DNA from 4 places in the Spartinivicinus marinus genome. Region 1 is predicted to be linked to each of the others. Evidence: predicted binding sites of a transcription regulator. Region 1 holds the regulator's gene; each other region holds the start of a gene.

Evidence for each region. The regulator LexA, encoded in region 1, represses DNA repair genes until DNA is damaged. The targets are predictions, from matches to a motif close to TACTGTNTANNTANACAGTA.
Region 2: the regulator LexA is predicted to act here: its motif matches at 1,466-1,485, upstream of OQE68_RS21460 (YebG family protein).
Region 3: the regulator LexA is predicted to act here: its motif matches at 4,379-4,398, upstream of OQE68_RS31095 (Y-family DNA polymerase).
Region 4: the regulator LexA is predicted to act here: its motif matches at 2,878-2,897, upstream of recA (recombinase RecA).

The regions. Positions count from the first base shown of each region.
Region 1 is NZ_JAPJZK010000001.1:5,407,611-5,415,597, reverse strand. It holds gene OQE68_RS24265 (mechanosensitive ion channel family protein) at 1-1, opposite strand, end outside; gene nagZ (beta-N-acetylhexosaminidase) at 31-1,074, opposite strand; gene OQE68_RS24255 (L,D-transpeptidase) at 1,061-1,549, opposite strand; gene OQE68_RS24250 (TetR/AcrR family transcriptional regulator) at 1,619-2,275, opposite strand; gene lexA (transcriptional repressor LexA) at 2,665-3,261, shown strand; gene OQE68_RS24240 (SulA-like leucine-rich domain-containing protein) at 3,705-4,163, shown strand; gene OQE68_RS24235 (delta-class carbonic anhydrase) at 4,544-5,353, shown strand; gene OQE68_RS24230 (insulinase family protein) at 5,446-7,987, opposite strand, start outside.
Region 2 is NZ_JAPJZK010000001.1:4,778,864-4,786,850, reverse strand. It holds gene OQE68_RS21470 (hypothetical protein) at 1-356, opposite strand, end outside; gene OQE68_RS21465 (BolA family protein) at 369-677, opposite strand; gene ccoM (cytochrome c oxidase subunit CcoM) at 995-1,105, opposite strand; gene OQE68_RS21460 (YebG family protein) at 1,618-1,905, shown strand; gene rapA (RNA polymerase-associated protein RapA) at 2,056-4,935, shown strand; gene lpxL (LpxL/LpxP family Kdo(2)-lipid IV(A) lauroyl/palmitoleoyl acyltransferase) at 5,193-6,110, opposite strand; gene minC (septum site-determining protein MinC) at 6,469-7,263, shown strand; gene minD (septum site-determining protein MinD) at 7,334-7,987, shown strand, end outside.
Region 3 is NZ_JAPJZK010000003.1:58,881-66,867, reverse strand. It holds gene OQE68_RS29465 (substrate-binding periplasmic protein) at 512-1,099, shown strand; gene OQE68_RS29460 (transposase) at 1,192-2,382, shown strand; gene OQE68_RS29455 (hypothetical protein) at 2,888-3,388, opposite strand; gene OQE68_RS29450 (hypothetical protein) at 3,524-4,252, opposite strand; gene OQE68_RS31095 (Y-family DNA polymerase) at 4,421-4,672, shown strand; gene OQE68_RS29445 (DinB/UmuC family translesion DNA polymerase) at 4,624-5,682, shown strand; gene OQE68_RS29440 (SOS response-associated peptidase family protein) at 5,730-6,434, shown strand; gene OQE68_RS29435 (hypothetical protein) at 6,543-7,679, shown strand; gene OQE68_RS29430 (hypothetical protein) at 7,780-7,980, shown strand.
Region 4 is NZ_JAPJZK010000001.1:880,572-888,558, reverse strand. It holds gene mutS (DNA mismatch repair protein MutS) at 1-2,129, opposite strand, end outside; gene pncC (nicotinamide-nucleotide amidase) at 2,317-2,805, shown strand; gene recA (recombinase RecA) at 2,970-3,992, shown strand; gene OQE68_RS04255 (regulatory protein RecX) at 4,053-4,511, shown strand; gene OQE68_RS04250 (beta-ketoacyl synthase chain length factor) at 4,763-5,500, shown strand; gene OQE68_RS04245 (lysophospholipid acyltransferase family protein) at 5,500-6,252, shown strand; gene OQE68_RS04240 (phosphopantetheine-binding protein) at 6,264-6,518, shown strand; gene OQE68_RS04235 (acyl carrier protein) at 6,534-6,779, shown strand; gene OQE68_RS04230 (COG4648 family protein) at 6,887-7,459, shown strand; gene OQE68_RS04225 (AMP-binding protein) at 7,453-7,987, shown strand, end outside.

The DNA of each region.
Region 1 (7,987 bases):
TGAACAAATAGCCTTGTTTTCTTTCTCTTTCTATAGGTTTTCTAGTTGAGAGTGTATTGTTAACCGACGGGGATGCTCTAATAACTCAGCCCAACTAAGTTTCCTTTGCCCCTTCAATTGCTCAATATTAACCTCTGCTTCAGAGTGGGTATTTAATGCAGAGACAACGGCCTGCGCCCCTTCGGGATTATTACAAACCAATAATAACTGACATCCTGCGTTTAGTGCTTGTACCGCACGTGAGGGATAATCACCTGCCTGACTAGCAGCGTGCATCGTTAAGTCATCACTAAAAATGACTCCCGAAAAACCTAATGATTCTCTCAACACCGCTTGCAACCAATAACGAGAAAACCCAGCGGGCTCTGCCGCTACTTGTGGGTATAAAACATGTGCTGGCATCATACCATCTAACAACTGCTGTTTAATTAAGCTATTAAAAGGCAGCAGATCCGCCTGTTTAATCGCAGCAAAAGGGCGATCGTCACAAGCAATCGAATGATGAGTATCAGCAGCCACACTGCCATGCCCTGGAAAATGTTTACCAACGGTCGCCATACCCGCTTGCTTCATACCTAAGCAATAACGATGAGCTAAAGTCGCAACAATTTCGGGCTGCTCTGCAAAGGCACGAGAGCCTATCACTTGACTAATGGGCAAGCCTAAATCCAATACAGGTGCAAAACTTAAATCAATACCTGATGCAATCACCTCACTGGCCATTAACCATCCTAAGTCTTCTGCTAACTGGCTGGCTTGCTCAGGTTCATATTGATACAGTTCACCTAACCGACAGGGGGCGGGTAACTGAGTGTAGCCCGTTACTAGACGCTGCACCCTTCCACCTTCTTGATCAACGGTAATTAATAAATCTTGCCGTACCGCTCTAATCGACTGCACCAGTTGTATCACTTGCTGGCGATCAACAACATTACGGGCAAATAAAATCACTCCCGCAACAGCAGGCTGCGCTAATAGCCGACTCTCGTCGTCTGTTATTGTCGTTCCTGCTAAATCTACAATGACATTACCTGACATAGGATTAACCAATAGATTGCGACTACTCGTTTTCAATGATTACCTGGGTATAGACGGGCACGCTACTGAACAGCTCCACAACCTCATCATTTCGCATACGAATACACCCGTGAGAGGCTGGAATTCCCATTGGCTCACTATCAGGCGTGCCGTGAATATAAATATAACGTCGCATGGAGTCGACTTCTCCTAACCGGTTAACACCAGGTTCCTGGCCACTTAACCATAAAATGCGAGTCAAGATCCAATCACGATTAGGAAATTGCCTGGCCAGTGTCTCGTTATATATTTCACCAGTAAAACGTCGCCCTACAAAGACAGCATTTAGAGGGCAATTGCCCCCTACTTTGGCTCGAATGATATGTCGCCCCAAGGGTGTTTGATAACTCCCTTGACACTGACCAGCCCCTTTGGCAGCAGTAGACACTGAGTACCGAGTAATTAACCGATCGCCATCGCATACTCTAAGTGTTTGCTCAGCAATAGAGACATAAATAACAGGCTTACGCATATTCACTAGCTACCCATTAACGCGTCATACCTTAGCTAGCCACATATTAACTAATCTATGCGCAGTTAACTAAACCTCTAGATTGGCTGCAGGCAACTCAGCCTTCATGCCATGCGCTAAAAAGGGCACTAGCCGCTTCATGACTGCAGGAACTGATGTATGCTCATGATACTCACTTTCAGCAATGTCTCTTAACGCATCTAAACCAGACATGGTAAATGCGACAGATCCCACCATAAAGTTCACCCGCCAGAAAATTTCTACTGGCGGTAAATCAGGTGACGCCTGCACCACTAAACTCACAAAGCGCCGAAATACATCACCATAGACTTGTTCAAGGTATTTTCGCAAATGCCCTTGAGACTGGCTAAATGCTAATCCCAACAATCGCATAAATACGGAAAGATCATTCTTTCCTCGTGCTTCAACAGATAATATCTGTTGAAATAGCAAATTGAGTAGCTGCTCAGGTGTCGGTTTCTGGGCTGCTAATGATGCTTCAAATTCGTTGAGCCTAATGGTAAGTTTTTTGCAAAATGGTTCTAGGAACCGGGCAAACACGGCCTGAATCAATGCTTTTTTAGAACCAAAATGGTAATTAACTGCTGCCAAGTTAACACCTGCTTTACTGGTAATCGTCCGCAGAGATGTTTCAGCAAAGCCCTTTTCTGCAAATAACGCTTCTGCAGCATCTAGTATTCGTTCAACAGTTTCTGATTGCGCCATAGCCAATTAACATTTCTTAAAAAAGCCTTGATTCTCTGGGCCATTTTGAGTGCCCATGGAAGCTAAGGACCAATTGAGTTTAGATACAAGCAGCAAGCCAACTAATAAAATGTTCGCTTTATATTAGCCGCCTGTTGTAATCTTCAAACGTTTTGAACATACGTTTAATACGTATACAAGTCAAGCAGGCTTTACTTTTTCCTGCAAGTAAAATTAACGTCTGCTAAGTAAGGAAACACCACGTAAAAAAGACTGAAATAGTTGAAAACAGTTGAAGGTCAGTCCAAACTGGATATAATCACAGTAACTGTATAAAACCACAGCCGCTATAAAAAGCCGTTATTTTATTAAAATAGCAAGTATTCAAATAGGTATAAGGAGCCATCTCAATGGCTAAATTAACTGCTCGCCAGGCGGAAATTTTTCAATTTATTAAAGACCATATTGAAGAAACCGGCTTTCCTCCCACTCGAGCCGAAATTGCTCGACAACTAGGATTTCGTTCTGTCAATGCTGCCGAAGAACACCTCAAAGCCCTTGCTCGTAAAGGTGCTATCGAAATTATTGCCGGTACCTCCCGAGGTATTCGCATTCCCCCTGACGCCCAACAAGGTATTCCTGTAGTAGGCCAGGTAGCAGCTGGTTTCCCCATTTTAGCCGAACAAAACATAGACAACTACTGCCAGATACCAGGTAGTTTTTTTAAACCTCGTGCTGATTACTTTTTAACAGTTAAAGGCATGAGCATGAAGGATTGTGGCATTCTCGATGGTGATTTACTAGCCGTTCACAAAACAACTGATGTACATAATGGTCAAATCGTCGTTGCTAGAATTGATGATGAAGTAACCGTTAAGCGATTTGAGCGAAAAGGAGAAGTTGTTTTATTGCATCCAGAAAATAGTAATTTCAATACTATCGAAGTGAACTTACATAGCGAGAATTTTACTATCGAAGGAATCAGTGTCGGGGTGATTAGACACTAACCTTTACACGAAAGCTGAAATTTTAACTTAGTCCCCTGGGTAGCCATCTATATATGCCCCAAATTACCCAAGGGGAAATTAATTATCTAATAGCTACTACCTTTTCTTAAAAAAGCGACTTAATTTGCAGTTTTACATCTTTTTATCAACTCTGATCCACTATCTACCCTCAAGATGGTAAATACAGTGAATTAGGCCAAAGATATGGATTTTTTGTCAGTGATACACTGCAGCTGTAACTAACGAACATGACAATATTCTTTTCGAATGACTTTTTAGACGTTGTTATCGTCGCTAACTACCATCAAAGACGAGACAAGTCTGTTACTGTATGACTTGCAGTAACAATCTTTATTTATTTTATAAAGAATGCTGCTGTCGCTCATCACTTGACGCCCTTCTTTTAAAGTCATTCGTTTAACAATAAAATAGGAAATATACCCATGGAGTTTAATGGCAGTGACAATGATTCAAAACCCAACCATAGCACGCCAAATCAACCCCATCACTTCCCTTTATCGACAGACCACAATGGCTTTACGCATATTACAGAAATTATTTTATCCTCAGCCCGTATTCCACTGACATCATTTATTCCACCCATGCTGGCACAGTTGAGCCATCATGAAAAACAACGCTGGTTAACCGTCGTGTGTTCCAAACAATATCGCAACATGACCTTAAAGTGGCTTCAAGATGCCTATATTAATAATAAACAGGTCTTATTTCTTACTGCCAGCAATGAAAGCTCTATAAAAGATTTGACGTTACAGGCACTCACTCTTGGTAAAAGTCATACTGTCGTCAGTTGGCTACCAGAGCTAGATGAGACAACCTTAGCGGCTTTAGATATTGCAGCACAAGAAGGTAACTGTCATGTAATTAATATAAGACAACGCTAGTAAAACAGTTGCTTTGCACTGTCAAAAATACCCTCTGGCAATAGTAGTAAAGTAAACCTGACATTTTATTTATTGTGTGAGATAAACTTTTCCTTTAATTTATTGAAACGAGTTTCAATATTTTTATTCCCCTTCTCTTACCTAAATTTCATTTGATAATCGCACAAACGCAGGTTAATTTTTGAGTCATATCAATCTGTCATGGTTTCTTAATGTGAACTCCTTAGTAATCAAGCCTATAAATACAGTAGCTGTAATAAAGGTAGACAAAACCCAACCAACAATAGGCTTAGTGGTCAATAACAATTCATCATGACCCTGTATAAGCCAATACTACTTGTGTTGCGATGGTTTGCTATAAAAACTATGGAGAGAGATAAATGATTTCAGTTAAACATCGACTTCTTTTATCATTATTGATGAGTGTTAGCAGCTCCCCTGCGGTAGCAAGCAGTGATTCTAATGGTCCAGCCTGTGAAGGGTTTGGCCCACAAGCGCCAAGAGATATTGACCAGCTTGCAGGCGACAATAAAAGTATTTTTAGCTTAGCCCCCCACTACACAAGCATGAACCTATGCAACATTCATTTTCACCATAATGCTGAACATAAAGCCAAGGACTTTTCCAAATATGCAGGAGAAGGCGATCATGGTCATGGTGGCGGTTATCAGTGTAATACTAGTCAATCACTTTCCTCAGCAGAATTAACGCTATCTAAAAATGAAGTATGCAAAGGGTTAAAACCCGGTAATACCATTGAAGTCCATTGGGTACATACTTCCTGTGACGTCAAACCAGGCAAAGGATTAACTTCGTGCTTATCTGATGGGTGCTCAAATCCAAATCTTCGTGTCGAAGCTCAGGTATTTACTGTCGTCAATGATTCTTCTGTTCTCAATTTTAATGACTTGGCTTATGGCGGTAATATAGAGGATGGCTATCACCAAGCTAAGGCCTTACCCGACAATACAGGTAAACCTGTAGAGTTTCTAGGTTCTACCACCGGTCCTCAGTTTACCGAACAAGTCTGCTCACCCTTTCAGGTTACTTGGAGTGTCAGACCATTGTGTACAAAAATTGACATCAATAGTTTAGGTGAATGGTGTAAGGATAACGTTTTCAAAGAAGACCACGCCCATGGTGTTAGAAAACTGGTCACTAATCCTAAACTGTTGTCCGATATGAAGTAACCTAGACCACAGCTCTTGCAGCAGTGGATATGCCCTTCTCTAGTTATCATTAGGCATAATACCCATCTGATAACCAGAGAAGCAACGCTGGCTTATTGATAAGAAATCATTTTGTGAAATGTTGACAGGCTTTTTACTTCCGTTTGGTTTTTAAAGCTGGCAAATGGTTGATCAGCAAACTTTTTACCCCTCATCTGAATATTCAAACGTGGCGCATTTGGATTACCCATAGTCTCTGCGTAAAAACGTTTGATATCACCTAAGGTTACCTTTTCTATCTCAGCAATCAGTTGAGCTTTAGTGTTAAACTGATAATTTTCATCATACCAGTCACTGATAAATGGGCTAACTTCATCGCTCAAGTTTTTTGGTTTTTCTTTCAGTGCCACTAACACACTGGTTTTAAGCTGCTTAAAAGTCGCCTCGGGTAACTTATTCAACACTTGCTGATACTCAAGCTTTAACTGATCAAGCCTTGACTGAATGGCTTTTGGTCCCTTGACGGGTGTTTGAATATACAACCCCACACTTGCATATTCATCAATAGTGGGGGCAATGGCTCCCACAGCATAGGCAAGTTGTTCCTCAGTACGTAATTTATCAAAAACATAGTTTGCAAAATGATCAATTAGTACTTTCGCTCTGGCTTGCTGTTTCAACCCTGGTTCAGAATGTGACTGTAAATCAACGATTGCAACATCATTAACTTCAATGTCTTTTTTCACAACAAATAGTTGCCCTTCCTTAGGTTCCCAGGATTTGTTACGCGTATATTCTGTAACCTTATGGTTATCAGGTAATAGGCGCTCCAACTTTGCAGCCATCTCGTTAATATCTTGACTATCGTAGTTACCAAAAGCAAACACTCTTACCTGGTTTTGACTGAGTAACTGTTTAATGAAGCTTCGTAAATCCTTACTTGTCAGCTTCGATGCAACCTGAAGATACTCTTGTTTATCCCAGGAATCTTTTGTAATCAGTTGGCTAAATGCATTAAAGGCCTGGCTGACGGAAAGTTGTTTTTTCTCATTTTCAACTTCTCGAGTAAGTCGATCAACTGCTTGTAAAAAGCGTTGTTCATCAACCTCAACCTGAATATTTTCTAGTGCTTTACTCAACAGGTCTTTTTGTTTATCTGTAAAACCACTGATTGATAATAGTAGGCCACCCGCTTCAGGGTGTACAAACACTTGCATTCCTGCCTTGTTCGCTTCTTCAATAAGCTCTCCTTGCTGAAGCTGAAACAAATCAGACCAGATAGATAAAAGGATAGTAGACTTGATATTATTGTGAGCTAGCGAACTATTAAAATAAATATCAATTGATCCTTTAGGCTGTTCCTTAAAGGCTTGGCTTGGAAGATACCAAACTTTAATACCTTGATTATCAACTACTAGTTCTGGCTTATCATTTTTGCTGACTGTTTTAATAGCAAATGTTTCAGGCAGCATTCGATTAACGGAAGATAAGCTGAGCTTCATATAAGTAGAATCGTACCAACTCGCTATAGTTTCAGCAGATATATTTTCAATTCTATACTTACCATTATAAAAATGTAGCTGCTTATCCGTTTTTTCATTTTTACTGATATACCACACATTCAATGCTTCAGGTGTTAACTGATTTAAAACAGACTTAATAGCATTTTCATCAAATTCTTTATAATAGTACGGCGCATTAATCACATTTTGTAGAGGGTAGTTTTGCATATCTTCTGCAAGAAACGCCGCATACATGAAATCATCAAACTTTTCTAGAAACCTAAACTTATTATCTAACGATGTTTTAATTTCCTGAAAATACTTTTCATTGACTCCTTGTTGCTTGACTAAGTCAATATACTGCATAACGATAGCAACAATTTTATCCCGATTTTTCATCCCTGCTTGAGTTAACTCAATGTTGATGGATAAGCTTCCATAATTACCATAATTACTGGGGTACGAGCCTGCATAAAAAGATGAAACCCATCCTTTTGACTTCAACAACTGACCTGGGGTACCAGGCATTTCTGAGCCCAACAAATAAGTCACAAACTTATTCGGTTTACTGGCAAAATCAGCTTGATTATTACGTATTGTAAAATCAAGCATCAGTTGTCGCACATCCTCATTGGTTTGATAGTAAATTTGCTTACCACCCGCCTGTTGCAAATTAACTGTTTTGGTTACCTTTGGCTTCTCAATATGCTTGTTTTTAATGCCACTAAAATGTTGTTTGGCTAAACGAGCCATCTCGGCTAATGGTAAGTTAGAAACCATAGCCACTTTCATAATATTAGAAGAATAGTATTTGTTATAAAAATCGACCATTTCCTGATGAAGCTTGCTCCCTGACTTATTAGAAAGTGTTTCTAAATTACCCGTGGAAAAACGATTAGCTGGGTGGTCTCCCAAAATATTGCGTGATAACTTAAATTGACCAGCATAGTCATTTTCGCGAGACATTGACCATTCAGCATTCACTGCATTCTTTTCTTTCTCTACATATTCAGGGTATAGCTTAGGATTTTTAAAAAAGTCTGAAAAGCGATCCAACGCTTGGTCGTAAACATCATTATTTATTTGAAACATATAGTTGGTGATATCAAGCCCTGTATAGGCATTGTGTGCACCACCATGTTTGGTCATGAAT
Region 2 (7,987 bases), 630 kb from region 1:
GGTTCAGTCACCACATAGACTCGCTGGAAGCTACCATCAGTGGCCAATAGTCCTTGGATAATTTCATGGTTGTTTAATGGAAACCAGCGACTTTGTTCAGTCTCATCTTTTTCCATAAAGGAGGTGACAACAATTTTGACTGGCCTAGGGGTAAATTGTTGCCAAGCACCACGCTGGATAGACTCTAACCTGGCCCAACCGCCTTGAGGTGTATTGCCTGGCTGATTTTCTCGCCTGCCCCAAGGGACCATGGTAATACTGCCATCTTTTTGCAGTACTGGTAGCTTGGCCTTAGGGTTAGGGAAAAATACTCGGAAACGTTCGTTGTTTTGAACAAACTCTGCACCGCCACACATAGGAATAACAGCTTATCTTTTATTGGCGCAATTAGGGGAGTCAGGTGCCGACTCAGCCTGTTTTTTCCACTCATCTGGTGTATAAGTGTGCAGTGCTAACGCATGAATTTTATGTTGCACTTCTTCTGCTAATAAGCAATAAATCAACTGATGCCTTTTTACGGGCATTTTCCCAGCGAAGTCTGCCGATACAACTACAACTTTAAAATGTGACTCAGACCCTGGAGGCACATTATGCATATGGCTTTCATTGATAACAGCTAAGTAGGCAGGATTTAAAGCTTTAGTCAATTTTTGTTCAATTTCAGTTTGTACACTCATCACCTGTCTCCCATGCTTAACCAACTAGGTTAATCTTAACCTGAAACCAGCCAAGCGGAAAGGCAAGTACAGGTGAAAGACATTGCTAATGATTTAAAAAAGGGAAGGCAGCCAATGCACAGACTAAAACAAAAAACAGGCAAGGTGGTAGGTTACATAAAACCTGACAAAACTAAGTAGCCACCACTCTTGCCTTAAAAGCTCTACGCAAATAGAGCATTCCTTACGTCTGTCTAGCCTCAAACGTTCAGATCTTAGCGACCTGATTTTTGGCCAGCAGCCTGAGCTACTCGCCAAAACTGTAAAAAACTGTATGCTTAACGGTGATTGTTAATATCCTTACGAATTAGCAGGCCTACACCAACAAAAAAGCCAATCATCAAACCAATTGTAATCAGCGAAGCTAAAACTGTTTCATCGATATACATCGCTTACCTCCTGTTGGCTATTGCCTCTAAACGCAAAACTACAGTAACAGTTACTCAACTCGCTTTTATTGATTAAAATCAATCAGTCCAGGCTAATAGCGGGTTAACCACTGGTTTTTATTGACTCAAAGCAAATTATTCCGCTTCGTAGCACTTAATAAAGAGTTTAAAAAAGTTTGAGGAAAGCAAAACACAGCAACCAAACAGCAGCCAGCCCAGATCAAGCTTATACAGCACTATTAGATAGGATAGATGATTACAAATAGGCCAAGTAAGCTTTCAGGTAATCCTTGGTTAGGGTGAATTTGGATTGTTCCTTAACAAACTAATTGGATACAATACAGCTCCTATGGACAAACACACTGTATTTTTATACAGTAACAACCATAATAGCTAGCTAAACATCCCGCTAGATTAAACAAGCTTTAAACCACAGGTCTTATAAAAGTACTTAACCTTAATGTACTCAAACTTAGACCTACATTAATTTGGTCCATGCAAGAGGTGAGCGAATGGCCGTTATACCCATGTGGAAATGCGATAGGGACGGTAGTATGTTCTCAGATAAAAAAGCCGCCGAAGAACATGATAAGATGCTTGAACTGGCAGCAAATATCACCATGCTGCTAGAACAAACCTATGACAATATCGACGAAAAAATTGCCGAAGACATTGGTTTATTATTCGCCAAACATAAAGAAACCCTGGCAAAAGCTATTAAAGGTAAGCCTGAACTAGTACTAGAGATTGGCAAAGAGTCTGCAGCAGATCAATCGGCTGATGAAGATTCTAGCGAATAATTAACCATATTTATACTAGCCTACTTCCCCAGTAGGCTATTTCCCCCCCACTACTAAAAATCTCTGCCGAAAATAAGGCAAATCGACTATTGTTATTCAAAATATATTCGCTACCATATCGCCTTTTTCTGAGGTAGATAGGCGTACAGAATGACGACATTTGTTCCAGGACAACGTTGGATTAGTGATACAGAAACAGAGCTAGGCCTAGGCACTGTTTTATCCTTGGATCAACGAATGGTCACATTACTGTTTCCCTCCAATGGGCAAACTCGACTTTATGCGGTAAAAAACTCTCCGCTTACCCGCATTCGCTTTGTTGCTGGGGATATCATCGAAAGCCATGAAGGCTGGAGCATGGTAGTCACCGATTCAGTAGAAGAAGATGGGCATATTACTTACCAAGGCAAACTAGCTAATGGAGAATCAACAGAACTGCCTGAGTCTTGCCTAGGCAACTTTATTCAATTTCAAAAACCCAAAGAGCGCTTACTAGCAGGGCAAGTTGATCAAAATAACCACTTTAGTCTGCGTTATAAAACCTGGGAGCAAACCCGTAACCTCTATCAATCTCCATTGTTAGGCTTGTGTGGTGCTCGTACTAGTCTAATTCCTCACCAACTACATATCGCTGATGAAGTGGGTAAACGCCAGGCACCTCGTGTCTTATTAGCAGACGAGGTAGGCCTAGGTAAAACCATTGAAGCGGGTTTGATCATGTATCAACAGTTGCTCAGTGGTCGTGCTCAGCGGGTGTTGATTGTGGTCCCTGAAAGCCTGCTGCATCAATGGCTAGTCGAAATGTTAAGGCGCTTTAACTTGCACTTTAGCTTGTTTGATCGTGAGCGACTAGTACAAGCAAAAGCCGCAGATACTGGGAACCCCTTCGAAAGTGAACAACTGGTACTCATCAGTCTAAATGAGCTAACTCAAGCTCAGCACCTTGACGACGCACTGGCCGCTGAGTGGGATTTATTAGTAGTAGATGAGGCTCACCACCTAAGCTGGACACCTGAAGCAGCAAGCGAGGAATATTCAGCTATTGAGCAGCTGGCACAAAAAACAGCCGGTGTTTTATTACTAACAGCCACCCCTGAGCAGTGTGGTCATAGCAGCCACTTTGCCCACTTACGATTGCTGGACCCAGATAAATTTCACTCCTTGTCAGACTTTGAAAACCAGTCGCAACAATTTCAAGCTGTAGCTGAAATGGCTGAGGAGCTAATTGATAGTGAGGTTTTATCTGAGCCAACAATCAGCCGACTGACTAGCTATTTAGGAGACGAAGCCAGCCAGCTAGCTTTTATTATCAATAGTGATCAAGCGGATGACATTAAGCAGCAAGCCAAACAACAACTGTTATCTCATCTACTAGATCGCCACGGCACCAGCCGGGTACTTTATCGAAATACTCGATCAGCCGTATCTGGCTTTCCTGGCCGTGTGATGCAGGCTTATCCTCAAGCCTTACCAGAACTTTACCAGCTTGCTCTAGAAAATGGTGGTCACCCTTATGCAGGTTTATTTCCTGAGCGCACTTATGAAAAAGAAATTCTGGTTGAAGATAAAGACCCATGGTGGCGCTTTGACCCCAGAGTAGACTGGCTCATCAACCTATTAAAGCTACTGAAAAGCCAGAAAGTGTTAATTATTTGCGCCCATGCCGAAACCTGTATGGAGCTAGATGAGGCACTACGGGTTCGCTCTGGTATTGCCAGCTCGATTTTTCATGAAGGTATGAGCATTATTGAGCGAGACCGTGCTGCCGCTTATTTTGCTGATGAAGAATACGGTTGCCAGACTTTAATTTGCTCTGAAATCGGTAGTGAAGGTCGTAATTTTCAGTTTGCCCATCACTTAGTATTGTTTGATTTACCTGCACTGCCTGATTTACTTGAGCAACGCATCGGCCGTCTAGACCGGATTGGCCAGACTGAAACAATTAAAGTTCACGTGCCGTATTTTGAAAACTCATCACAAACTGTTTTATTTCGGTGGTATCACCACAGCCTTAACGCTTTTGAACAAATTTGTACCACTGGCGATAGTGTTTACCAGCAATTAAAACCTTCTTTAGAGGCTTTATTAACCACATCAGTTAATGAACAACAGGATATTGATGCTTTTATTGATGAAGCCAAAACACTCAATCAACAGCTGCGATCTAACCTGCAAGCTGGGCGTGACCGCTTGCTGGAATTACACTCACAAGGCCTTAATGACACCAGCGAATTAATTGATGCTATTCAATCTGCCAATGAAACCAAACCACTGAAAAAGTATTTAGATGCTTTATTTGACTGTTTTGGCATTGATTCCGAAGATCACTCGGAGCATGCCATTATTGTTCGCCCTGGAGAACAAATGTTATTACCCAGTTTCCCAGGGCTACCAGAAGATGGAGCTACTATGACTTTTTCTCGTGAGCAGGCATTAAGTCGCGAGGACATGCAGTTTTTAACCTGGGAACATCCCCTGGTTCGTTATGGCATGGAACAAATGCTAGATACTGAATTAGGTAATACGGCGGTTGCTTTATTAAAAAATAAAGCATTAAACCCAGGCACTATGCTGGTAGAAGCCATTTTTATCGTTGAAGCCCCTGTTCAACAGCAGCCTCAATTAAAGCGGTTAATGGTACCTGCTAGTATCCGTACGTTAATTGACCCTCAAGGAAATAACCTAGCAGATAAAGTTGCCTTTGAAACCCTGGATGCTCAATTACACCCTATCAAGAAAAAAACTGCCAGAAAACTGATCAAGGCACAATCAGAGCCTATTTCTGAAACCTTAAAAATTGCTGAAGACAAGGCTAATGAACAGGTAACAGCCATTGTGCAAACCGCTACTGAGCAATTACTGGCTAAATTAGGAGAGGAAATCAATCGACTGGAAGCGCTACAAAAAGTCAATCCGAATATTCGCGAAACAGAAATTGAGCAGTGGCGTGCTTTAGCAGCTCAAGGGGTAACAGCCTTGCAGCAGGCTAATTTAAGATTAGACAGCATTCGAATTATGTTTGCAGGATAACCTCTATTAACTGGACTTTCTCTGGAGCTGCTGTAAATAAGCTTAGTGTCTGATATGGAATAACAAGGTATTCTTCCTCCATTTTTGAAGAGCCATCCTTGGCTCTTCAAAACTAAAGCGACAATCCAGCCAGCACCCTTTATTTCAATTAGTGGTGCTGTCGTTAATCATGCAGTTGCTGATTAACCCATGTCGCCGCGACAGAATACCCTGCTACTCCATATTCATTAGCTTTTATGACAACCTATTTATAAAACTTAATAGATTTTAGCCTCCCCTTCAGGTCGAGTTTTAAAGCGTCTATGCAACCACATATACTGATCCGGCCGTTTCCGAATTTCCATTTCAATTAGCTTGTTGACTGTCACTGCATCCGCTTCTTCATCGTCAGTAGGGAAATTTTCCAACGGTGGTAATACCTGCACATGATAGCCTTTTCCATCTTCTCGACGATGTTGAACAAAAGGCACAACTTTCGCCTTACCTAATTTTGCAAATTTAGCGGTTGCTGTCACGGTTGCAGCAGTCACCCCAAAAAATGGCACAAAAATACTTTGCTTGGGGCCATAATCCTGGTCAGGGGCATACCATACGGTTCTACCTTGCCGTAAGGCTTTCAGCATGGTTCGTACTTCCTTGCGCGGAATTGTTTGTGATGAGGGATGGTAATTTTCCCTACCTTGACGCTGAATATAATCAAACACAGGGTTTTTATGTTTACGATACATACCATCAATCGGCATTTCCCTACCTAATAATGCAGCACCAATTTCCAGTGTTGAAAAATGCATGGCTAATAATAGAGTTCCCTTACCTTCCTGTTGCTGTAAATGCTCCAGACCATCAATTGTTGATAATTTAGCCAGCCGCCATTTAGGCCACCACCAAGCCATCCCTACTTCCAGTAAACTCATTCCCATTGAAACAAAGTTATTTTTGAGCATTTGCTCCTGTTCATCTGAGGTAAGCTCAGGAAAACACAGAGCGATGTTCGTTTTTGCAATATGTTTCCGACGACCAGCCAAACAATACATCAATTTACCAATGGCTCGGCCTAACCACATTAAACATGAATAAGGTAACCAACTGATTAGCCAGGCTATACCTAGCCACAACCAGGTCAGCCAGTATTTTGGGTTGAGGAATTTCGCTTTAAAGCGATTGGGTTCCAGCATACCTTTAACTACCAACTCCAGAAAGCCCCGACAATGCAGTGCTACAACCCACTATTCAGGGCGCACATAACATTGACTAATGGCTCCTTATTTAATTTCAAATCCACACAGACATCCAAAAAGTGCTATCTTTTAAATGTCTATATCATAATTAAAAGCGCGCCATTGTACGCAATTTACCCCATTGATCATAGAGGGGCTTATCTAACGAGTATGTATTGACTTGTGTCCTAATAACTATGTGAGCATTCCGATGTTTTCAGATTGCTCGCTCACAATATTAGTTTTTCTATTTGTGAATGTCCGAGTATTATCGTTTAACCTATGAGCTTATAAAGCAGCCAACGCAGCAACGACTATGACAACCAATGCAAATTTTGCTTCAAAGGAAGACAGCTGTTTTCAATTAAAAACCTGTCGCGTCAACCTGACTTCAATTGACTTATACCGGTACCAGCCAGAAAAGTTTGTTACAGCACTCTCTGAAAAAGTAGAGCAAGCACCCAATTTTTTTAAGCAAACACCTGTAATTATTAATTTAGCAAAGTGCATTAATAACCATAATTTGGATCTGCTAGAACTAAGGCAACAGTGCGCAAACCATGGACTACAAGTGGTGGCTTTTCGTTCTGATAATATTTATATTCGCCAGGCTGCTAGCAGCGCAGGGTTAGCCTGGCTCCCTGAAGAAAAAGCAACAGCGGCACAACATTCATTAAATCATCATCAAACTGACAACGTAACAGCACATACTTCAACTCGTTCCACAACAACTGAAGCCTGCACAAAAGGAACTTTGCAGCCTGAACTACCCTCAAAGCAACAAGTAGCAACCAAGTTCATTACTCATCCAGTGCGTTCTGGACAACAGTTATTAGCACCAGAAGGTGATTTGGTAGTCGTTGCACCAGTCAGTGCTGGTGCTGAATTATTGGCCGCCGGCCATATTCATGTATATGGACCATTACGTGGCCGTGCCTTAGCAGGTATTAATGGCAATCACGAGGCACGTATTTTTTGTCAGCGCTTTGAACCTGAGTTAATAGCCATTGCCGGCTGTTATCAAGTCGATAATGGTATTGCTAGAGATCAGTGGCAACAGCCAGTACAAGTCGTATTGTCAAATGAAGAGTTGCAAATTATCGCACTCTGAATCAGAGTGTGCTAATTAATAATTAAGAATCGCTTAATAAATCAGCAATAGAATTTTTAAGGGTCCTATTTTGGCAACAATTATTGTGGTGACCTCCGGGAAAGGAGGTGTTGGTAAGACAACAACAAGTGCTGCCTTTGCCACTGGCCTCGCGCTAAAAGGGCATAAGACAGTTGTCATCGACTTTGACATTGGTTTACGCAACCTGGATTTAGTGATGGGCTGCGAACGACGAGTGGTGTACGACTTTGTTAATGTCATTAATAAAGAAGCAACTATTCACCAAACCTTGATTAAAGATAAGCGGGTTGAAAATTTACATATTCTACCTGCCTCTCAAACGCGCGATAAAGACGCCCTGACAATGGAAGGGGTTGAAGCCGTATTGAGCGAACTGAGAAAAGAGTTTGATTATATTGTGTGTGATTCCCCAGCAGGGATCGAAAAAGGCGCACAAATGTCACTGTATTTTGCAGACGAGGCATTAATCGTTACCAACCCAGAAGTCTCGTCAGTGCGTGACTCCGATCGAATTCTAGGTATTCTTCACAGTAAATCCAAACGAGCTGAAGAAAATAAAGAGCCAATAAAAGAGCATTTATTACTTACCCGCTATGACCCAGACCGAGTTAATCGTGGCGAAATGCTGAGTGTGGCCGATGTTGAAGATATCTTGGCCATCCCTCTACTTGGCGTTATACCTGAATCGAAAGCGGTACTTAAA
Region 3 (7,987 bases), on a different contig from region 1:
ATCCTAATCATGGTCTTATCGGCTGTTTTTGAGAAGACGACAGGAGAGGCGGGTAGGGGATGGAGCATTGAGGAGAGTAGTGGCTTAGGTATAGTGATAATTAGGTATAAGTTTGAGTCCCTATGATAGTTAGCTACCGAAAATCAACTTATATGGTATTATATAAAAGCATAATGGTAAGATATCAACTTATATTATTCGAGATCGAGTAAGGAAAACAAATTATAAATAATATTTTTTCACAATTAATCTCATTAATATAAATTTAAGTTACTCGATACTTTTTAATTTTTACATTAGTATTTGGTAACTATCTTAGTCTGAAGAGTTGTTTCGTTATTATATGATTATATGTTCTATTACCCACCCAATAATGGTTGTTCTAAGGGGTGGCTTTATTTTCCCGCACACATCCAAGGCCTGGAGCATTTAGGTGCCCAAAATATGACGAAAGTTGGGAGGCGATCTTACTAAAGACTTTATTTGTCTACCCACCAATGAGGTTGATAGTATGTATGGTTTTTTTTATAAAGCAAATAAATATATGATAATATCACTTTTATTATTTTATTCACATGCGTTTGGAAGTTCTAATTCGATAATGCAGATAACAGCTGACCTTCCTCCATTTACAGTAGAAGATAGTAAGGAACAACGTGGTTTTTTATACGAAATAGTAGGTTTGATGCACCAGCATGCAAATCTTCCCTATAAACCAAGATTTTCACCCTGGCCAAGAGCTCAAAAGACAGCAAGAGAAAAAAATAATTATTTAATTTTTGGGCTAACTCGTACTAAAAACAGAGAACCTAACTATTTATGGATTGTGAATCTTTTGTCTATAGAAGTCAGCTTTGTCATGATAACAGGTTCTCCTCCTAAGACGCTTGTAGAAGCAAAGCGACTTTCTATCAGTGTGGCTAGAGAAACCCCTTGGAGTCGTTTCTTGAATAAGAACAATTTTAAAAGAATACAGTTAGTTACCAAAGAAATTCAAAATGCTAGGATGTTAATTTATAACCGTGTTGACGCATGGTATGTTCCAACCGTAAGAGCATTTTATTTACTTAAAAAAGAAGATATTACAACAATACTGTAGACAGTTTTTGGTCTTAAAATGGTAGGATTGAACCAAAGATAGAAACTGCGAGAATGCGGTTGTCAAAGTCGAATTGTCACAGGAATCTATCTTTGGAAAGCATAGTAAAAACGGTTTTACGCTCAATGTCCAATATTAATAAACCTCAACGGACATTTATCGCCGCTTTATTGACGACGCTAGTGGTATTTCAAGGTAAAGCGACCTATAGAAACATGAGTCGTTATAGCCAAATGAATGAAAAGCGTTTTAGCCGCTGGTATAAGCGTCAGTTTGATTTTACCCAGTTTAATAGGGGTGCATTAACTCTTACTCTCCCTGATAATGAACGTATAGCTGCTATCGATGCTAGCTTTATTAGTAAGTCAGGAAAGAAGACTGAGGGCTTAGGCTACTTTTATAATGGTTCAACGAGTCAATCCCAGCAGGGCTTAGAAGCTTCACTTCTCGCGTTGGTTGATCTTAAATTGAATACAGCTTTTACTTACGATGTGCGTCAAACCATCGATCAACAAAATAAAACACGTGTTGAAGTCTATGCAGAACAAGTAGTGGAGTTGGCTCCCCAGCTTCTAGAACAAGGCATTCAGTATTTAGTCGCCGATGCTTACTATAGTAAAGAAAAATTTATCACTCCTGTGGTTAAAGCGAAATTAAAACTTGTTGGCAAACTCAGAATTGACGCTGATTTACAGTGGTTTTATGAAGGTGCATACAGCGGGTTTGGACGTCCCAAAAAATATGATGGAAAGGTTTATTTTGAACAAGAACTGCATCGTTTTGATCAAGAGGGCTGCTTACAAGATGGCGTAGAAGTCTACACAAAAAAGGTTTATTCAAAGAAATTCAAGCGGGCTATTAAAGTCGTGATGTTGAGGCAAGTCCAAGATACTCAAGCCAGTAGAGTATTACTTTATTCGACTGATACAGAACTGGATGCAATGACAATCATTAACTATTATAAAGCACGCTTTCAAATTGAATTTCTATTCCGAGATGCTAAGCAGCACACAGGATTAACCCATTGTCAATCACGTAAAAAAGAAGCCATCCATACACATTTAAATGCTTCATTGTCAGCACTAAATTTATTGAAACTAGAAGATCAGCAGTTAAAAGGAAACAATAATGAAACGGTTATTTCAATTGCCTCCTGGAAACGTAAAAAATTTAATCAACATTTAATGAAAAAACTTTTTGATGAGTTAGGTCTGAGCATAAGTACACAAAAAGTCGCTCAGGTATATGAACGGATGAGCGACTATGGGGCTATTGCTGCTTAAAAGTGTCTACAGTATTGTTACAAGACAACCATCATATAGTATTTCGTTCCAAAATGAGGATTTATACCTTGCAGGTAGTTTAAAGCTTTCTAATGAAATCGTAGAGAAGCTTAGAAATGCTTTTGATACAGTAAAGAAAAACGGGTCATACGAAAAAATCTATAAAAAATATTTTATTTAGATTAAAATAATTAATAAAGGGTAGTGGGCTAGAAGGAGGGTTCGGTCGGATTGTTCTGGCTGTTCCACTCCCCCGAAACCCCAAGAGGTATGGCCATGATTCACACTATGTTCAGTAGTTCATAAACACTAGTTCTAATTAACTCTCTTTAGCATATAATTTAACATAAGATAGTTTATGCGAAACTTACCTGTAAGTGTTTACAGGTTATAATTGGTCTTTGATTCATTGTCTGATCCTTGGTTTGATAATACCTTTCACACACCTTGCACCAGGCCATAACTGGGACAAGGCATCTGCTGGGAGTGCTGAGCCTCCTGGCTTTTACCTGGTTTGCCCAAAGTCCCGCTTTTTAATTTTGGCCATTCTGCCATCAGGATGATGAAAGACTAATCCTTCAATATTTTGATGTTGTAACCACGCTTTTAACTCGTTAAAGGTGCGAGGGGCATCGGCATACTGTTCTGCATCAGAATGCTTGAACAATACATGACGTTCAAAGCCTTCAGGGTTTCCCTGTATTTTGGGTCCCAACAGCTCATAGGTACCGTCAGGCATGCCTTCTTTAAAAGCCTCTTGATACCATTTATTCTCATTTACAGCGAAATCGACAGGAACCCAACCAACCGTTTTACCGGTCACCTCATCGTAGTCGGCTAGTACAAAATTATCGGGCTTGGGTTTGCCTTTTTTGACCTCTCGCCGTTTATATAATTTGCCACTTTCTATTAAACAGCAGGTGCCGTCGTATTTTCGTGTTGCAACCCCTTCGCCAGCAAAAACCCAGTCGCACTCAGGGTGGGCTTCCTGTATTACTTCGCTCATGTTATCAGGGTTTCTTTTAAATATTGTGGGTGTTTTTTTCATATCGGTCACTTAGTGATTAATGTTCCATTGGAAGTCATGTTGAGATTAATTGGCATACACTCAAGCTCGCTAAAATCAGCTAAAAAATTGCTATTAGCCGGATTCAGCAGTTGTTTCATTACATTGAGCTACCCACTCATAAGCCAGTGATAATATACAAATCTCAATAACCCCAACGATTAGCCAAATAAGATCGTAAACAAAGTTCAAATAATAAGGTAGAAATGGTAGATAGCTTATTATTTGACTTGTCAAAATCGGCAGCAAACCAATTAACACAAATAACCGTAATTGATGGTTAGATGATATACTCCATGCCCATCGCAACGACTTTTGCTGGTCTGTCGCCGTTGCAGGCAGAATCAGGCTCCATCTAGAAATACAATAAGTAGCCGGTAGCATCAAGATAGCCATTATGGAGCTGAACGATAAATGATTTTCCGGTAACAACGTAAATAAATTGTAGCTAATTGCCGCCGCAGCGCTATATATCACTGAAAACCCAAAAAATATTAATAAGAACCTGGTTTCTCTTTTGGTCCATCTTAAAACGGGCGTTGATTTAATCGCCTCATCGCTGAGCAGGAAAACTCGATGACAGCCAATGGTACTCAACACAAATGCCAGGTAGTAAACTATATAAATAAAAAAATACAGTATAAAACTAATTTCCGGAGGGTGAGGGATCAAATAATCCATTAAAATCATTAAAAAAATAAATGGAATCCCTAACCGCAATAAAGCCGTTATATTCTGAAAGGGAGTTTTTAATCCTTTTAAAAAAATTTCTTTTAAAGGCAGGGGTTTATTTACTTCAGTCAATTGTCTTCAACCATAATAAGCAGATTTTAAGAGGGTGAATAATATACATGTTGACCCAATGAGTAAATCAGACTGATCACTGCGCGATCAATATCAACTAGATTTGACACCAATTAGATACCTGTATACTGTTTATATATACAGTATTTTGTCGGTTGTTGAATTAGCATGTATGCGCTCACGGATATGAACTGCTTTTATGTAAGCTGCGAGCGGCTTTTCAGGCCAGATCTGGCAGGCAAACCCGTGGTAGTGCTCAGTAATAATGATGGGTGTTGCGTCGCTCGATCCCCAGAAGCCAAAGCCCTAGGGATCAAGATGGGTGAGCCTGTGTTTAAACTGCAAGGTTTGATCAAACGTCATGGCATACGGTGTTCTCATCAAACTATGCGTCATATGCCAATATCTCCAATCGGGTAATGGCTGTCCTTGAGCAGCTATGCCCTACGGTTGAGGTTTATTCCATTGATGAAGCATTCCTTGACCTAACAGATATGGCTTGTGAGGCGTCCTTAAAAGGCTATGGGTTTAAGGTGAAACAAGCCATTGCCCAATACTGTGGTATACCCGCGTGTGTTGGAATTGCTCCAACTAAAACCCTAGCAAAGTTAGCCAATCATGCGGCTAAGCAGTATCCAAAGACAGGTGGTGTGATTGATGTCTGCTCAAAAAAGGTTCAAACCCGCTTACTACAGTGTATGCCAGTTGATGAAGTCTGGGGGGTTGGTCGACGCTTAAATCAAAAGCTACGAGCAATGGGGATTAATACAGCCCATGACCTGGCAAACTATCCTGAAAAGCTACTTCGACAGCATTTCGGCGTGATGTTAGAACGTACAGCCAGAGAATTAAACGGCGAGTCTTGTATCGCGTTAGAAGAGCACCCTCCAGCAAAGCAACAAATTGTGTGTAGTCGATCATTTTCCAAACGGGTACACAAGTTGGAAGAGTTAGCCGAATCTATCAGTTGTTATATGACCCGAGCGGCGGAAAAACTCAGGCAACAACAATCCAGAGCCCAGTTAATCAACGTGTTTATTCGGACCAGCCCTTTTGCTGATACTCCACAATACAGTTGCGGTGCTTCCCTGCCCTTACCCCACCCTACGAGTGATACCCGGGTTCTGGTCAAAGCGGCTAAAATGGGGCTAGAAGCAATTTATCAACCAGGGTTTGCTTACGCGAAGGCTGGAGTTATGCTCTCTGATATCAGTGTGTCTAGCTTTAATCAAGCAGACCTTTTCACTCCTGAGATTGATACACAAAAATCACAACACTTGATGAAAACAATTGATCAGATCAACCGTCGTTTTCCAAAAGCCTTATTTCTCGCGAGTAATGGTACCCAACGAGGCTGGCAGATGGCCAGACATCACTTGTCTCCAGACTACCTTACCAGCTGGTCTGATCTACCTAAAGCCAGATTATAACAGCCGTTATACTTCACTATATGACCAAGGAAGGAGTGAAATAAATAATGTGCGGGCAATTTGGGTTGGCAGATAGTTTTAACTGGGGCAAGTTTACAAAGCGACTGAATTTACAGGATATTAACAACCCAGCATCGATAAACCTACGGTATAAAGAAGCATTCGTACCTACCAACACTGTATCCATTATTACTCACCAGGACGGTTATAAAGTAAACGAAGCCATTTGGTGGTTATTGTTAGAAGAGGCTGAAACCCACTTTAAAGCAAATGCAAAATATGCAACATTCAACTCAAAATCTAGCAGGCTAATTACAAGCCCTGTCACTAAAAAAGCATTTAAGCAAAGTCGCTGTATAATCCCAGCTACTCACTTTGTTGAAGGTGATGGACCACAGGACAAACGCTATTATCATTTACTCAAATCTGCTAGCGGTATGATTGCGTTCGGGGGGCTATACCGTGAATGGACACACTCTAAGACAGGTGAACACTGCTATTCAGCTTCAATCATCACTTTGCCAGGACACCCAAAACTTAAGAGTATTCATAAAAACTCACTGCCGTTAATGTTACCTCTCGACCAGCCTGAAATAGCACATGATTGGTTAAACCCAACAATACAAGACCCACAGTATTTTGAATCACTTCTACAGCCAAGGTTGCATGAGTCATTACAGGCCCAGCCAATAGAAAGGACTGGTCATCCCACACCTAATGGTGACCAGTTTAGTATTAAAGCTGACGGGTAGTCGAATAATTGATTTAATAAGCCTATGGTGTAGGTAAGGTTTGAAAAAATTCCCTTACCACAACTCGATAAAAGAACCCTCAACTTATTAATGCTTTGAGTAGTCTGCATGGGCCATAGAGCTAACTATTTTCTTGTTGAAGAAAATAAAACATCCATATTTTATCATCATTGGGGAGCAAAATCGTTGCCAGAGGACTTCTTCTGGGGTTTTGATGCCAGTCTTAGCTATTTAGCAACGTTAGAGTCAGGGGAAGAAAAGTTGCTTGATGATGTATGGTGTGAAGGAGCAATTTGCATTAAGCCTGATAGCCGAGAGCTGATACTATTTGGTGGTGAGGATCTTTATTATGATAAATCATTGCGCAATGTCTTTTTATCAATGATGTCTATCTCCTGGGCTGAGTGGCGTATTAAATGGGCAAAAAAAGGAATTATAGATGTTATTCAGCTATCCTCAATTTCTCCAGAAAGCGTCACCTCAAATAGTAATACAGATGAAGACAGTGATGACCTGACACAACCTGAAGCTGATACTTTTGATGGTGAGTGGCATGAGTGTTTAGTTTTAATTCGCTCAGAGAAAGACTTGATCACAACCTCAAAAGACTCTGCTCAAGGTGTTTTATCAATAGGGCCAGGCTTGTTGGATCAGCTATCAGAGATACTTCCTAGAAGTATCATTCGAGAGGGGGACGATGATTTTCCTGTCTCACAGTTATTTATAGACACAACCTGCAAGACAATTCATATTTGGGAAGAATATGAAGAACTGCCTGATAGAACAGACTTACTAAGTAAACTATGGACAGGCTGGCAGGTTCACTCACATCCTGGTGGGTTCTATGAGTTTTGTCAGGTGGCTGGAATCCACTATTTTGAGCATAGTCGTACCAGAGAAGAATATATAAAGGAGATCCGCCACCTATTGCTCCAAGATTCAAGCTTTGATCCTGAAGAAGTATTGCAAACAATAGTAAAGCATGTTCATGATGAAGAAAATTTCATTGAAAAGCTCAAATCAAAGGTAGTGAATATTTTTATTAAAAAGGAACCTAAAATACAGGTTCATCCTAGTTTCCTACAAAAAGACAAACCCCATCTTGAGAAAAAAGGAAAAATGGAGCTATTTTCCGCAGTAATTGACAAGTTTATGAGTGATATACCTGATTTAGAAATTGTGCTGAGCGCTGATGAAGACTGGTTTAAAAATGGGTTACCTGAATTGATACAGTCCTCTAAATAAAACTTCAATGATCAAAAATCGATCGACTATACAAAGATGAAGTACTAACAATCCTATGAATAATATTGAGCTAAAGCAACAAATTTTAAGCGTAGTAAATATGGCTATGCAACAAAGTTTTAATCGAGCATTAAGTGCCTTAGAAGATGCAAAAGCAATCGATACTAAAAAAATGCGAGAGCATTATAGTGGTTTTGGTTCCAAATACTATGATCTTGTTACCGAGCAAATGAAGTTAACAGAACAACAATTGGAACCTATTATCGATGCAATTATTCAGTCGAGCCAAGGTAATCGTTAGTTCTTAT
Region 4 (7,987 bases), 4.5 Mb from region 1:
AAAGATAGGCCATCAAAGGTGCTGGTGCCCCGGCCGACTTCATCCATTAATACCAAGCTGTGCTCAGTGGCGTTATGCAGAATATTGGCCGTTTCAGTCATTTCCACCATAAAAGTAGAGCGGCCGCCTGCTAAATCATCTGATGAGCCAATCCGGGTGAATATCCGGTCGACAATACCAATGGTAGCTTTTGTTGCAGGTACAAAACTACCAATATGGGCTAGTAAGGTAATCAACGCTGCTTGCCGCATATAGGTGGATTTACCTCCCATATTGGGGCCAGTAATAATTAACATGCGGCGCTGGCTGTCTAACTGTAAATTGTTGGCAACAAAAGGCTCAGCTAATACCTGTTCGACGACTGGGTGGCGACCTTCAATAATGTTAATGCCTGGTTTTGCTGACAGAGTAGGCTTAGATAAATTTAAGCTGTCAGCTCGCTCAGCCAGATTTTGTAAAACATCTAACTTTGCGATGGCGGCGGCTGTATCCTGCAAAGGGGCTAAATGCTCTAGCAGCATCTCTAGCAAGCCTTCATAGAGGGCTTTTTCTCTTGCGAGTGCCCGGCTTTTACTGCTTAATGCCTTATCTTCAAATTCTTTTAATTCAGGGGTGATAAAGCGCTCAGCATTTTTTAGGGTTTGCCGCCGAATGTAGTGTGTTGGAGCTTGCTCAGCCTGTTGGCGACTGATTTCGATAAAATAACCATGAACCCGGTTATACCCCACTTTTAGTGTTGAAAGCCCAGTGGTTTCCCGTTCTTGAGCTTCGAGCTTCAATAGGAATTCGCTGGCATTTTCGCTGATATTGCGTAAGTCATCTAGCTCTGCATCATAACCTTCAGCAATAACACCGCCATCACGAATCACCACAGGTGGATTATCGACAATGGCTCTTTGTAGTAGCTCGGTCAGTGCTGGGTACTCACTAATAATCTGGCCAAGCTGTTGAATGAGAGGTGATTGGATATTGGCCAACTGGGTTTGCAGCTCAGGTAATTGCAGTAAGGCATCTCTTAGTTTAGCGAAATCACGAGGCTTAGCAGATCGAAGTGCTACCCGAGCTAATACCCGTTCAATGTCACCAATTTGCTTGAGTGATTGATGGAGAGGCTCATAGCTGTAGTCCGCTAACAAGGCGCTCAATGCTTGTTGGCGCTGTTTCAGCTCCACTTGATTTCTGAGTGGGCGGTTAATCCAGCGACATAGTAACCGGCTACCCATTGCAGTGGCAGTTTTATCAAATACTGCTGCTAGCGTATTTTCTTTACCACCTGATAAATTGGTGACTAACTCTAGGTTTCTACGGCTGGCGGCGTCTAAAACAACGCTGTCTTCATGGCGCTCAATACTGAGTCCGCGGATATGGGGTAAGGCGGTTCGCTGAGTTTCTTTGGCGTATTGTAGTAAGCAGCCTGCAGCATCAATGGCGATGGTTAATTGGTTGCAGCCAAAGCCTGCCAGGTCATTGGTTTGAAACTGCTGGGTTAGCATTTTCATGGCTGTTTCAAAATCAAAGTCCCAGACGGGCCGACGACGAACACCAGAACGGTGTTTGAGTTTTTCCAGCAAAGGGCTTTCTTCGCTTACTAATATTTCAGCGGGATTTAGTCGCTCTAATTCTGCGAAGAATGCTTCCTCCCCTGATACTTCTGCTACCTGAAATCGGCCGCTGCTAATGTCAAGTGTGGCAATGCCATAATGGTCATTGTTCTGGTGAAATGCTGCAAGTAGGTTGTCTTTGCGTTCTTCCAGCAGGTTTTCGTCACTGACGGTACCAGGGGTGATAATTCTGACCACTTTTCGCTCTACGGGTCCTTTACTGGTAGCTGGATCGCCAATTTGTTCGCAGATGGCGACTGACTCACCCAGCTTGACCAGTTTGGCCAAATAATTATCAGCAGAGTGAAAAGGGATGCCGGCCATTGGGATCGGCTCACCACCAGAATTGCCACGCGCAGTGAGAGTAATATCCAATAATTGAGAGGCTTTTTTGGCATCATCATAAAAAAGCTCGTAAAAATCACCCATTCGATAAAACACTAACTCATTACGATGTTGCTGTTTGATTCGCAAGTATTGCTGCATCATCGGTGTATGTTTTGAGGTTTGGGTTGTTACTTTTGCCATTGGATACTAATTGCTCAGTTGGTGACAAGAAATCGGGCGGTAATTCTACGCAATTAATGGCGTTAGATTAAGACTCAGGCGTAACTTAATTATTGATAAGATAGGTTTGTGAAAACAATTGTTGTATATATACGCTTCACTGGTTGAATAGTCGACAACTAACCTTTTAATTCAAAAGTGAAATGTGATGAGTGATGCAATAAAAGCACTTGCTGAGCAAGTCGGTGCATTTTTAATTAATCAACAACTGAAGTTGATTACTGCAGAGTCTTGTACTGGTGGCTGGGTCGCGCAGGCCGTTACTGCCATTGCTGGTAGCTCAAGCTGGTTTGAAGGAGCCTTTGTTACTTATTCTAATGAAGCAAAGCGATCAATGCTGGAGGTTTCACAGCAATCGTTAATCCAGTTTGGTGCAGTCAGTAAAGCTGTAGTAATGGAAATGGTCGATGGAGCGCTTGCTCATAGTGAAGCAGATATTGCTGTTGCGATCAGCGGAATTGCAGGCCCTGACGGTGGGAGTGCCGAAAAACCAGTGGGCACTGTATGGGTTGCCTGGCAACTCCATGAGCAGCCCGCAATAAGTCGTTGTTATCACTTTTCGGGTGATCGAGAGCAAGTTAGAGAGCAAGCAGTAGTTGAAGCTTTAAAAGGCATATTGGAACACTTTAATAATTAAAGGTGTTACTAAAAAATATTGATTAACTTTTTTGCAAATTTTGCTGGCTGAGTATAGAGTTGTATGAAATAATACTGTTTAAATATACAGTGTCTAGATTGAACCCCCAGGTTGTTACATTAAATCTGCTGTTAAATTAAATCTATAGCTTATGAGGTGAGTTAATGGATGATAACAAAAAGAAAGCGCTTAATGCAGCGCTAAGTCAAATTGAACGACAGTTTGGTAAAGGTGCCATCATGCGCATGGGTGACCATGAGCGTGAAGCAATTCCTGCCATATCCACTGGTTCATTGTCATTGGATATTGCTTTGGGCATTGGTGGCCTACCCAAAGGTCGTATAGTAGAAATTTTTGGCCCTGAGTCTTCAGGTAAAACGACGCTAACCCTGCAAGTGATTGCTGAAGCACAACGCAAAGGTGCTACCTGTGCGTTTGTTGACGCCGAGCATGCATTAGACCCTAATTACGCAGAAAAGCTAGGGGTAAATGTTGATGATCTGTATGTTTCTCAACCTGATACGGGTGAGCAGGCATTGGAAATCACTGACATGCTGGTGCGCTCAGGTGCGGTGGATGTGATCATTGTTGACTCGGTAGCAGCTTTAACACCTAAAGCAGAAATTGAAGGCGATATGGGGGATGCCCATGTTGGCTTGCAAGCCCGGTTAATGTCTCAAGCGTTACGTAAAATCACTGGTAATATCAAGCAAGCGAATTGTCTGGTTGTTTTTATTAACCAAATCCGGATGAAAATTGGCGTTATGTTTGGTAGCCCTGAAACTACAACGGGTGGTAATGCATTGAAATTCTATGCATCGGTCCGGTTGGATATTCGTCGTATTGGCTCAGTTAAACAGGGCGATGAAGTGGTTGGTAACGAGACTCGAGTAAAAGTCGTCAAAAATAAAGTGTCGCCACCATTCAAACAGGCTGAATTTCAAATTCTTTATGGTAAAGGTATTTACCATATGGGTGAAGTGATTGACTTAGGGGTTAAGCAAGGCGTTGTTGATAAAGCCGGTGCTTGGTACTCCTACAACGGCGATAAAATTGGGCAAGGTAAGGCAAATTCTGCTCAGTTTTTAGAAGACAATCCAGAGATAGCGACGGAAATTGAACAGAAAATTCGCCAGCACTTTGGCATTGAAGCCCTGTCACAAGAAGCTGTTGCTGAAGAAGTGTAGTTGCTAGGGCAGTAGGTATTGCTATTAGCAGTATTTGGTTAGTGTTTTAATAGTTTATAGATGAACAACTCCTCACCTCAAAAAATACGACAAGCAGCTTTACGGCTGCTTGCTCGTCGTGAGCACTCTGCTCAAGAATTAAAACAAAAATTGAAATCACGTACCTTTGCTGGTGAACAAGTAGAGCTTGTGCTGGAAGAGCTAAGGGAAGCAGGCTATTTGTCTGATCAGCGCGCTGCGGAAATGATTTTTCGACGCTGTATTGAAAAAAGACTAGGACTTAAGCGGATTCAACTAGAAATGCAGCAAAAAGGAATTGATCAATCACTTGTTGAGCAGGTATTAAAAGTCAATCAGGATGTTGACTGGCTTCAGTTAGCAAGGGCAGCACTAGCAAAAAAGTTTAACCCAGAACCAAGTGATCTGGTATTAATAGCGAAAAAACAGCGCTATTTAATTCAACGTGGGTTTGATTTCGAAATAATCCAACAAGCTCTTACAACTCATTCTGAATCTTAACCTTTATACCCTTCTTCTCGAATGCTTTGGCTATGTTACGCCTTAAACAGCAATTTTTTTTGCGAGACTCACAAAAAAACAGGGGATATGATATAGTGCCCGCTTTTTGTTGGTCTGCTATTAAATTGGCTATTATGCAGTGTATTACTACCACCCTTTGAAACGCCTACCAAACTAAGTGGGAATCGCTATAGGTGGCTTTGCCCACTTAAGTCCACTTAAATTGGGAGATAACACTAGTCTCAATTATTATGCAGCAGTTAACTTTTTCAATTGAAAACTGGTGTGCTTGGGCACCAGGCCTGAATAGTCAAACAGCGTGGCAGCAATGGGCTGAGAGTGCAGCCAGTATGCCTGCAACTGAAGAACAGCCAACACTAGACTGGCTACCAGCTAGGCAACGGCGCAGGCTGAGTTTGCAGGCTAAAATGGCCTTAACGGTTGCGCAAGAGTGTCTGGAAAAAATTGAAATTGATTCGGTCCGCACAATATTTGCCAGCCGCCATGGTGAGGCCCAGCGGATGCAACATATGCTGCAACAACTGGCTATAGATGAGCCGTTATCACCTACAGAGTTTGGCTTATCAGTGCATAACAGCACCGCAGGCTGGTATGGTGTGTTATTCAAGGATAATGCTGCCACAACGGCTATTGCAGCGGGTAAAGATACTTTTCCAAATAGTTTAATTGAGGCTGTATCACAACTATCTATTGCTGAGGTAGATAGAGTTTTGTTGATCTTTACCCATATGCCATTACCTGATTTTTATCAGGCTTTTCAGGATGAGCCTAATCCCTGTTTTAGTGTGGGAATGATGTTATCCCAGCAAAGTGGTACACCTATTCAGATGAGTTATCAAAAGACAGAGATTGAGAGCAAGCCTTCAATATCATCGCCAGCTTTAGCATTTATTCGATTTTTATTATTAGGCCAGCAACACACCCAAGTATCTACCGACCGAATGGTGTGGAAGTACGAGCAGTTGTAATGAAAAAGCTCTATTTAATTTGGCGGGTGCTAGCCACTGGCTTTAGCTTTTTATTGTTTGGCCTGGGTGGATTTCTACTTGCCTTGCTGGCTTTTCCTCTGATTAATTTGGTGTGGCGTGATCAGTGGCAACGACGTTATCGGGCTCAACGGTTGATCAGCTGTAGCTTTCGGTTTTATCTCAAAGTTTTAGATTACTTAGGTGTTATGAGTTATGAAATTAAAGGGCTGGAAAATCTAAGAGCTGATAAGGGACGTGTTATTATTGCAAATCACCCCTCTTTATTGGATGTGGTGTTACTGATAGCAGCTTTGCCCCAAGCCGACTGTGTGGTGAAGCAGGCGCTTTGGCATAATCCATTATTAAAAGGGGTTGTGAAAGCAGCCGGTTATATCAGTAATCAAGACCCAGAAACATTAATTAACCAGTGTAGAGCCTCATTAAACCAAGGGGGCTGTTTAATTTTGTTTCCTGAGGGAACTCGAACCACACCAGGCAAGGCTATTCGGTTTCAGCGAGGGGCAGCTAATATTGCATTAAGGGCAGAAGCAGATATTCGCTTAGTTGACATTAGCTGTCAGCCAACCACTTTAACCAAACAAGAAAAGTGGTATCAGGTTGCTGATCGGAAAGTGAAGTTTTTAGTTGAGGTTAAACACTTAGTGGAAATTAAGCCGTTTTTAGCCGAGGTAAATGAGCTGCCTCGGGCCACTAGGCAATTAACCCGGTATTTAGAAAGTCAGTACACATAAGGGTAGTAGTTATGTCTAGCTTAAAGGAAGAGTTAAAAACGTTAATAGTTGATGTGTTGGATTTAGAAGATGTAGAGCCTGCAGATATTGTTGATGACGAACCATTATTTGTTGAGGGATTAGGGCTGGATTCAATAGATGCATTGGAGCTTGGTTTAGCGTTGAAAAAGCGCTACAACATTAAAATCGAAGCCAATGCTGAAGATAATAAGCAGCATTTTGCATCCATTAATAGCCTTGCTGCCTTTATTGAAGCAAATAAGTAAGAGAGGAAGTAAACCATGCAATCTCGTCAGGATATTTTAGCTGCACTTACTGAAATATTGGTTGATAAGTTTGAAATTGATGAAGCGGACATTGCTCCTGAAGCAAACTTATATGAAGAGCTTGATCTCGATAGTATCGATGCGGTTGACTTAGTCATTATGCTGCAAGAACTGACCAATAAAAAAATTAAGCCTGAAGAGTTTAAAGCCGTAAGAACAGTCAATGATGTGGTCAATGCTGTTGAGCAGTTAGTTAAATAGCGGCAACTCATTTAAAAGTATGTATTGCGTAGCAGCCATTCTATGAATTTATCACTCAGTATTATTATCGCTGCACCATTCAAACCAAAGATCAGCAAGGATTGCTGATGCGCTGGTTGAATGGGCTTATTGCTATATTAGGGGTACTTTATCCGGTTATTGTGCTAATGGGGTTAAAGTATTTAGAACCTCGGTGGATAGGGTTACTACTCTTTATCCTGATTATGGCACGGCTGACATTGAGCCGTGTTGTGCGTAATAATCTTCAGTTGCTTAAGCCTGCATTGTGGGGCGGAGTTGCTATTTTTTTCTTGGCACTGAGCACAATGGTGTTGAACCATGAAATGCCATTAAAGCTATACCCTGTAGTTATGAATATTATTATGTTGGTTATTTTTGGTGTTACGCTGAAATCTCCACCCTCAATGATTGAGCGATTAGCTAGATTGCAGGAACCAGACTTACCTGATGAAGCAATAGCCTACACTCGAAAGGTAACCATGGTATGGGTATGCTTTTTTGCGGTGAATGGTTTAATTGCCGCATTTACGGCAATTTATTGTTCTTTTGCTGTCTGGACTTGGTATAACGGCTTTATTGCCTATTTATTAATGGGGTTGTTATTTGCCGGTGAGTGGTGTGTTAGGCAACAAGTAAAGAAAAGGAATCAACAGTGTTGAATGATAGTGCAGCAGGTTTGATTCCTAATGAAAATTGGCAGCCAGCCTGTTTTAAGCAGCTCGAAAAGCTAATTAATAGCGGTAATTTAACTCAGCGACCCGTTGGTTATTTGAATGCTGGGCAAACAGTGACAACTGCCACCATATTAAAGTCGGTTGAAGGTTTTGCAGAAAAGTTGAGTAATAGGGTAAATACTCAAGGCTGGGCCATTTATTGTGATGACTCGGTACATTTTATTATTGCCTTATTAGCGGCACTGAAAACTCGCTTAGCGATAGTGATTATTCCCAATAAACAAACAGCTACTTTTAACGACTTAATTTCTCAAAATTATACATTATTAACCGATGTTTCATTAGCCACCGGCAATGATCATCATATCCCTGTAGTCTTAGAAGCATTGTCAGACCCTAAAGAAATACTTGATCTGAGTAAGCAACAGTTGTTTTCGGTGAGCTGTCAACAGCCGTTGTTTTTTTATACCTCAGGTACGACTGGCAAGCCTAAGCTGATAGCCAAGCAATTTG